2 regions of the Isoptericola sp. NPDC056134 genome follow, and region 1 is predicted to be linked to the other one. Evidence: predicted binding sites of a transcription regulator. Region 1 holds the regulator's gene; the other holds the start of a gene.
The links. Region 1 encodes LexA, which represses DNA repair genes until DNA is damaged. Its sites were predicted from a motif close to TCGAACANNTGTTCGA; they were not measured.
Positions count from the first base shown of each region.

Region 1 (4,291 bases):
CCGGGCTGATCGAGGCCGCTGGGGGGAGGACGCTCGGGCTGTTCTCCTCCCGCCGGGCGGCGACGGCCGCCGCGGAGGCGATGCGCGAGCGGCTGGACGTCCCCGTGCTGTGCCAGGGCGACGACCAGCTCCCGACCCTCGTGAAGGCGTTCGCCGACGATCCCGCGACCTGCCTCTTCGGCACCCTCTCGCTGTGGCAGGGCGTCGACGTCCCGGGCCCGAGCTGCCAGCTGGTGCTCGTGGACAGGATCCCGTTCCCGCGCCCGGACGACCCGGTGAAGGCGGCGCGGGCCCGGTCGGTGGAGCAGGCGGGCGGCAACGGGTTCATGCAGGTCTCAGCCACGCACGCCGCGCTGCTCCTCGCGCAGGGCGCCGGCCGGCTCGTGCGCACGGGCGAGGATCGCGGCGTCGTGGCCGTGCTCGACCCACGCCTCGCGACCGCCCGCTACGGGTCCTTCCTCACCCGCTCCATGCCCGACTTCTGGCCGACCACGGACGGGGAACTCGTCCGCGCTGCGCTCCGGCGCCTCGACACCTAGCGTGGGGCCGTGGACGAGACACGCAGGACGACCAAGCTCGCGATCGTCGGAGCGGGCGCGGTGGGCTCCACCCTCGCGTACGCGGCGCTGGCCCGGGGCGCGGCCCGGTCCGTCGCCCTCCTGGACGTCAACCGCGCGAAGGTCGAGGCCGAGGTGCTCGACCTCCGGCACGGGGGCATGTTCATCCCTCAGGCCGAGATCGACGGCTCGGACGACGTGGAGGTCTGCCGCGGCGCCGACATCGTCGCGGTGACGGCGGGGGCCAAGCAGAAGCCCGGACAGAGCCGCCTCGACCTGGCCGAGGCGACGGTCGGCCTCACGCGGTCCATCCTGCCGGGCCTCCTCGAGGTGGCCCCGGACGCCGTGTTCCTCATGGTCACCAACCCGGTCGACGTCGTCACCTACGCCGCGCAGGAGATCAGCGGCCTGCCCCGGGGGCGGGTGTTCGGCAGCGGGACCGTCCTCGACTCGTCGCGGCTGCGCGACGCGCTGGCCCGCCACTGCGGGGTGGCGGTCGGGAACGTGCACGCGAACATCGCGGGCGAGCACGGCGACTCGGAGATCGTGCTGTGGAGCTCCGCGACGATCGCCGGCGTGCCCCTCCTGGACTGGCGGCCTTTCCGGGGGCACCCGCCCCTCGACGAGGCTGCCCGGCGGCGCATCGCGACCGACGTCGTGGAGTCCGCCTACCGCGTCATCGCCGGCAAGGGGGCCACCAACTACGCGGTCGGCCTGGCGGCCACCCGGATCATCGAGGCGGTGCTCAACGACGAGCACCGCGTGATGAACGTGTCCTCGCGCCTGGACGACTTCTACGGCATCAGCGACGTCTGCCTGTCGGTACCGTCGCTCGTCGGCCGCCGGGGCGTGGCAGAGACGATCGACACCCCGCTGTCGGACGACGAGGTCGCCGGGCTGCGCGCGTCGGCCGAGAGCATGCGGGCCGTGCAGCAGCGCCTCGGGTTCTGACGGCCCGGGGCCGCACCGGCGGTGCTCAGAGGCTGCGGAGCACCGCCACGACCCGGCCGAGCACCTGCGCCTCGTCGCCCGGGATGGGGGAGTAGGCGGCGTTCTGCGGCAGCAGCCAGGTGTGCCCGTCGGCCTGCTTGAACGTCTTGACCGTGGCCTCGCCGTCGATCATCGCGGCGACGACCTCGCCGTTCTCGGCGACGGGCTGGCTGCGCACGACCACCCAGTCGCCGTCGCAGATCGCGGCGTCGACCATCGAGTCGCCCGCGACCTTGAGCAGGAACAGGTCGCCGTCGCCGACGACCTGCCGGGGGAGCGGGAAGACGTCCTCGACGACCTGCTCCGCGAGGATGGGGCCTCCGGCGGCGATCCTGCCGACCAGCGGGACGTAGGACGGGGCCTGGGCCGGCTGCGCGTCGGACGCGGCGAGCGACCCTGCCACGTACCCCGGGGCGGGGTCTGCCTCGGGCGCGGCCCTGTCGATGGCGGGTGCCTCGGGGTCGACGACCTCGATCGCGCGCGGCCGGTTGGGGTCGCGGCGCAGGTAGCCCTTGCGCTCGAGCGTGGTGAGCTGGTGCTTGACCGAGGACGGGCTCGCCAGGCCCACGGCCTCGCCGATCTCGCGCATGGTCGGCGGGTAGCCGCGTGCCTCGACGGAGCTGCGGATGGTCTCGAGCACGCGCCGCTGGCGGGGCGTGAGGCGGTCGGACGACGGCGAGAGCTCGCTCACCGACGCCAGCGCGGTCGTCGAGGCGCCGGCCGTCGTCGTGGCCGCGCCGTCGAGTGTCTCGTCCTGGGCAGCCCATGGCGTCGCCGTCGTCGTGGACGCCGGGGCCTGGTCCCGTCCGCTGGTCATCGCGTTCTCCGTCCTGCAGGGCGCGGCCCGTGGGCGGGCCGATGAAATCCGACAAACCTTCCATCGCGCTGTCGGCCACTCTAAGCCAGTTCCGGCCCGACATCAAACATCTGTTCGATCGGGCCTCGACCGTGTCGCCGGGACGTGGTACACCTAGTACAGCAGTTCGACGTACAGGTGTTCGACGAACAGACGTTCGACGGAGCGGCCGCCCCGGGCGGCACCGCGTGGACCGGAGGCAGGACGATGCAGAACGCACGCAGCACCAGCGACGCGCACGGTTTCCTCGGGCTCGGAGGGCTCCGGCTCACCCGCAGGGGCCGGGTGGTGGTCGCGGCCCTCGTGCTCCTCGTGCTCGTGGGAGCGGGGCTGTTCGGCCAGCGCGCCGTCGCCGAGTCGCCGGGCACGGGCGTCGAGGTCCGGCTCCAGACCGTGGCGCCCGGCGACACCCTCTGGCAGTACGCGCAGCAGGTGCGTGACACGGGCGAGGACCTGCGCGACGTGGTCGCCGAGCTCCGCGACCTCAACGGGCTGACGTCGGCGGAGCTCCAGACCGGGCAGGTCGTGGTGCTCCCGCTGGACTGACGGCGAGGATCTGCCCCCGCCGCGGGAGATCCTGCTTGCGCGGACGGTCGCCCGCCGCTTACCTTGTCGGGCAGCCGGGCGCCGGTCCGGAGCCGAGCGCAGGAGACCAGCGATGCACTGCCCGTTCTGCCGCCATGCGGACTCGCGAGTCGTCGACTCGCGCACCTCCGACGACGGCTCGTCCATCCGTCGCCGGCGTCAGTGCCCCGCGTGCCAGCGCCGGTTCACCACGATCGAGACGGCCAGCCTGTCGGTGGCCAAGCGCTCCGGGGTGACCGAGCCGTTCAGTCGGGACAAGGTCGTGGCGGGCGTGCGCAAGGCCTGCCAGGGCCGGCCGGTGAGCGCCGACGACCTCGCCGTCCTCGCGCAGAAGGTCGAGGAGACCCTGCGCGCCTCCGGCCGGCCCGAGATCGAGGCGAACGAGGTCGGCCTGGCGATCCTCGGGCCGCTGCGCGAGCTGGACGAGGTCGCCTATCTGCGCTTCGCCAGCGTCTACCAGTCGTTCGAGTCCCTCGAGGACTTCGAGTCGGCTATCACCTCGCTGCGGGCGGAGCGGGACGAGCGCGCCACCGCCGGGAGCGGCGGCACGACCGCCTGACGCCCGGGTCGCCCGGTCCGGGCGAAATGCCCTGGCGCCGGGTGACGGCCCGGGGCATGCTGGACGGCACCAGGTGCTGCGTGGCCCCGCCGCGCGAGCACACCCACCCCGACGGACGACGAGGTGACCGCGATGACGGACGACTCCAGGGCGAAGCCCTCCGAGGACACGAAGGCGCGCTTCCGGGAGGCGCTGGAGAAGAAGAACGCCGCCAGCCACCCGACCGCCGGCAAGGACGGCAACACCGGCCAGGTGCACGGCTCGGAGACGACCGGGCCCGTGCAGAAGATGTTCCGCCGCAAGTCGGGCTGAGCACCGACCGACGCGCGAAGGGCGGCCCCGGGGAACCGGGGCCGCCCTTCGCGCGTGCGGCGCGTGCGCCGTGCGGTGCCGGGTGGGTGTCAGCCGGCGGCGGGCCCCGGCGGGAACTCGGGCCGCTCGAACGCGTCGCGGATGCGGAGGCGGATCGTCGAGTCCATGGCCTGCAGCTTGGCCGACGCGCCGCGCTGGGTGACGTCCGAGATGTCGGTCACCACATAGCCGATCTCGCCGCGCGTCGCGAGCATCTGCGCCTCGATGTTGGCGCCGTGGTCGGCGAAGACCTGGTTCACGCGGGCGAGGACGCCGGGCACGTTGCGGTGCAGCAGCATGATGCGGCCGACGCCCGTGTGCGCGAGCTGGAGGTTCGGGAGGTTCACGGACAGCGTCGTGGACCCGGTCGCCACGAAGTCGCGCAGCTTCTTG
Region 1 is NZ_JBHJVM010000014.1:29,606-33,896, forward strand. It holds gene ACFCZN_RS14260 (ATP-dependent DNA helicase) at 1-539, shown strand, start outside; gene ACFCZN_RS14265 (L-lactate dehydrogenase) at 549-1,508, shown strand; gene lexA (transcriptional repressor LexA) at 1,534-2,364, opposite strand; gene ACFCZN_RS14275 (LysM peptidoglycan-binding domain-containing protein) at 2,542-2,949, shown strand; gene nrdR (transcriptional regulator NrdR) at 3,062-3,547, shown strand; gene ACFCZN_RS14285 (DUF5302 domain-containing protein) at 3,680-3,859, shown strand; gene serA (phosphoglycerate dehydrogenase) at 3,949-4,291, opposite strand, start outside.

Region 2 (4,291 bases), on a different contig from region 1:
GACCGGCGGAGTCGACCACCTGCTGCACCCCGGCACGCAGCCGCTCACCCTGGGCGGCCATCGCGCCGGGCACGTCGCGCGCGGCGTACTCGCGGTGCACCGCCAGCCACGCCGCGAGCCCGGCCGTCTCCGCGCCGTGCGTCGTCGAGAGCAGGAAGACCCGCCGTGCGTCCGTCGCCAGGCCGCCGAGCTCCATGAGCTCGCGCCGGCCCGCGAGCGCCGAGACGGCGAACCCGTTGCCCAGCGCCTTGCCCCACGTCGACAGGTCCGGCACGACGCCGTACACGGTCTGGGCGCCTCCGGCGGACCACCGCATCCCGGTGATGATCTCGTCGAACACGAGCACCGTCCCCGTGCTGTCGCACAGGGCGCGCAGCCCCTCGAGGTAGCCGGGCGGGGGGCTCGCGTGCGCGGTCGCGGCCTCGAGCACGAGGGCGGCGACACGGCCCTCGTGCCGGGCGAGCAGCTCCTGGACGGCGGCCAGGTCGCCGTACGGGAACCGGACCGTGAGGTCGCCGATCGCCCGCGGGATCCCGGCGTCCATCGGCGTGGTGCCGATGAACCAGTCGTCGGTGGAGAAGAACGGGTGGTCGGCGCAGACGGCGACCAGGTCGCGGCCTGTCGCGGCGCGGGCCAGCCGCACCGCCGCGGTGGTGACGTCGGAGCCGTTCTTCGCGAACTTCACCATGTCGGCGCCCGGCACCTGCGCGCAGAACGCCTCGGCCGCCTCCAGCTCCCACCGGCTGGGCCGGGAGAAGCTCACGCCGTCCGCGATCGCCGACGTCACGGCGTCCACCACGGGCCGGAAGCCGTGGCCGAGCGTGACGCTGCGCAGGCCCATCCCGTACTCGACGTACTCGTTGCCGTCCACGTCCCACACGTGGGCGCCCGCGCCCCGCGCCAGCACAGGGGCCATGCGCTCCGGGTACTGGTCCGCGCCGCGCGCGTACGTGTGCGCGCCCCCGGGCACGAGACGGTGCAGCCGGGCCTGCGCGGCCGTCGACCGGTCGAAGGACCGGGCGGGGTCCGCGGGCTGCGACGGGTCGGGATGCGTCGCGTGCTGCGTCAGCTGCGTCATGGTGCCCCCGGGTGCGGTCGGGAGGTGGGTCGTGAAGTCTGGTGGGGCCGGCAGGGGGCCGGTCCCGCCGCCAGTCTGCGGCGCGGCACGGCACGGATGAAGGGCCCGCAGGGCTTTTCATCCGGCGCCCGCACCGACTTCACCCGACCGCTCCCCGGACCCTCTCCGTACCGTGTGGAGCATGCAGGTGCTGCCCACGACCCTCGACGGCGTGCTGATCCTCGCCCCCACCCCGCACCGGGACGAGCGCGGGCTGTTCACGCGCACGTTCGACACCGCCACCGCGGCGCACGCGGGCCTCGACCCGGCGGCGTTCGTGCAGGACAGCCAGTCCCGCTCGCGGCGCGGCGTCGTGCGGGGGCTGCACGGTCGGGTGGGCGGCGGCGAGGCCAAGCTGGTGCGGGTGGCGCACGGTGCCGTGCACGACGTCGTCGTCGACGCCCGCCCGGGCTCCCCGACGTTCGGGCGCTGGGAGGCGTTCCGGCTCGACGACGTCGACTTCCACGTCCTGTACGTGCCGCGCGGCTGCCTGCACGGACACCAGACGCTCACCGACACCGCGGACGTCTGCTACCGCATCGACGCGGAGCACGACCCGTCCGAGGACGTCGCGGTGCACCACCTCGACCCCGACCTCGGGGTGCGGTGGCCGCTGCCCGTCTCGCTCGTCAGCGACCGCGACGCCGCCGCGGGGCCGTGGGTGGCGCTCGTCCAGCAGCTCGGCGGGGCGGCGTCGGGGCCCGGCGCGGACGTGCTGTAGCCCGACGCCGACGAGGTCGTCCCAGGGCGGCCGACGGCGTCGCGCCGCGTCGAGCCTGCCGTTCCCCCTGGGGACGAGCTGCTTCTCCACAGATCTCGTCGACTCCCTGATCGATCGAACATGCGTTCGATAGCGTCCTTCGTGTCATGGCGCGCCGACCGAGGAGGGACGATGCCCGCCACCACTGCCCCTGCACCCGTGCCGCCCACCGGCCCGGACCCGGCGACCGGCACGGTGTCACGGCTGCTCGACGCCCTGGCCGCCCTCGAGGGCGGGGTCGCCGCGCTCGCGGGGGCCGTCGAGGAGATCGGCCTGCACGACGTCGGCCGGGACGTCCTCGAGCAGGCGTCGGCCCGGCTCCGGAGAGTCGGCTCCCGGGTGGACGCCGCGCGGTGGCGGGTGCTGCCCGCGCTGGAGGCGGACGGCCGGTGGTCGCTCGACGGGTCGCGCACCTTCGCGCACTGGCTCGCCCGTGCCGAGAACGTCGGGCTGCCCACCGCGCGCCGCGACGTCCGCACGGCCCACGCCCTGCGCGACGTCCTCCCGGCGACCGGTGCCGCCGCGCTCGCCGGCCGGCTCGGCGCCGACCACCTGCGCGCCATCGTCGACGTCGCCCCGACCTCCGAGGCCCGCCGAGACGCGCTCCTCGCTCCCGCGCCGACCGCGAGCGAGATGAACCGCACGACGGACAGCGGGACGACGGACGACGAGAACCCGGAAGCGCCGGACGCCGGCCTCGCCGCGCCGACCGGCGAGGAGCACCTGCTCGCCACCGGCTCCTGGTACACGCCCGCGCAGTTCCGCCGGCTCGTCAAGCGGTTCGCGTACGTGACGGACCCGGAGTCGGACGAGCAGGGCTACGCGCACGCCCGCGAGAAAGAGTTCGTCGACCTGTCGCCCACGTGGGACGGCTACCACCTCGCCGGGTTCCTCACCGAGGAGCACGGCCAGGCGCTGCGCGCCGCCCTCGACGCCGTCGCCGGCCGGCCCGCCGCCGGGGAGACCCGCACGCCCGCGCAGCGACGCGCCCAGGCGCTCGCCGACCTCGCACGCGTCGCCCTCGACTCCGGGACCGTGGGGTCGGGCTCCGCCGTGCGCCCGCACCTGACCGTCACCATCTCCCTGACCGAACTCCGTCGCCTGCTCGCTGCCGGTCACGGTCGCGCCACCGAGCTCGGCCCTCCCGTCGCGGGATGGGCCGAGTCGCTGGGAGTCGACCCCGCCGAGTTCGTGGACGGCCGCGGCCCGCTGCCCCCGTCCCTCCTCCGCCGCATCGTGTGCGACAGCGAGGTGACACGGGTGGTCCTCGGCCCGGAGTCGCAGGTGCTCGACGTCGGGCGTGCCCGGCGCACCGTCACCGGCCAGCTGCGACGCGCCGTCGTCGCCCGGGACCGGCGGTGCACCTGGCCCGGCTGCGACGAGCCACCTGCACGCTGCGAGGTCCACCACGCCGTGGCCCACTGGGCGGACGGCGGCAGCACGTCCGTCGACAACTCCGCCCTGCTGTGCTGGCACCATCACGACCGCGTCGACGCGCTCGGCATCACCATGCGTCGCGACGGCGGCACGTGGCACTTCACCGACCGCCACGGTCGCTCGGCGGCTCAGGCGCCGGGCGTCCCGCTCATCGCTGACCGCCGCGGTCCCGGCTGAGCGGCTCGACCTCGACGGGCTCGGGCTCGGCGATCACCCAGCGACCCCCGAGCGCCTCCACCTCGGGGTGCGCGAACCGCACCTCGTCGAGGAGGTCGGGCACGAGCAGCAGCACCTTGTCGGGGCGGATCTCGGCAAGGATGTCGGGCCCGAGCACGGGCACCCGCGGCCCGGGGCCGCCCGGCATGGACCTGCCCCGCTTCGCGGGCGACGCGTCCACCACGGCGAGGACGTCGTCCGCGGTGACGCCGGCGAGCGCGAACAACGCGACCGCGCGCGACGCGGCGCCGTAGGCGACCACCTTCCCCTCGCTCGCGTCGAGCCAGTCGCGGAGGGCCGCGGCCGACGCGGCCACCTGCCGTTGGAGCGCCGCCACGGCCGCCGGCTCCGTGATCCCCGCCGCGGCCTCGGCCGCCAGCTCGGTGGCGACGAGGTCGCCCGCGGCGCGGGCGTGCCGACCGGCGGGCTGCGAGCCCTCCCGCGCCAGCGCGAGCAGCCGCGTCCCGCCGTACAGCGGATAGCGCCACAGCCCGACCGGGACGAGCCCAGTGCTGCGCGCCATCTCCACGAGCACCGTGAGCGAGTAGTACGCGAAGTGCCCGTGCCGCAGCGCGTTCCAGGTGCCGTCGCGCAGGATCACGGACAGCGGGTGCACGTGCAGCGCGAGGACGCCGTCGGGGGCGAGGGAGTCGAGCCGCAGGTCCCAGGCCGCGCGCTGGTCCGCCTCGTGCATGATCCCGAGCGAGTCGACGACGAGGTCCGCGGCGAGCCCGGGCACCGTGCCGGGGCCGTCGAGCAGC
Region 2 is NZ_JBHJVM010000007.1:15,963-20,253, forward strand. It holds gene ACFCZN_RS08770 (glutamate-1-semialdehyde 2,1-aminomutase) at 1-1,078, opposite strand, end outside; gene ACFCZN_RS08775 (dTDP-4-dehydrorhamnose 3,5-epimerase family protein) at 1,260-1,838, shown strand; gene ACFCZN_RS08780 (DUF222 domain-containing protein) at 2,010-3,491, shown strand; gene ACFCZN_RS08785 (methyltransferase domain-containing protein) at 3,463-4,291, opposite strand, start outside.
Region 2: the regulator LexA is predicted to act here: its motif matches at 1,953-1,968, upstream of ACFCZN_RS08780 (DUF222 domain-containing protein).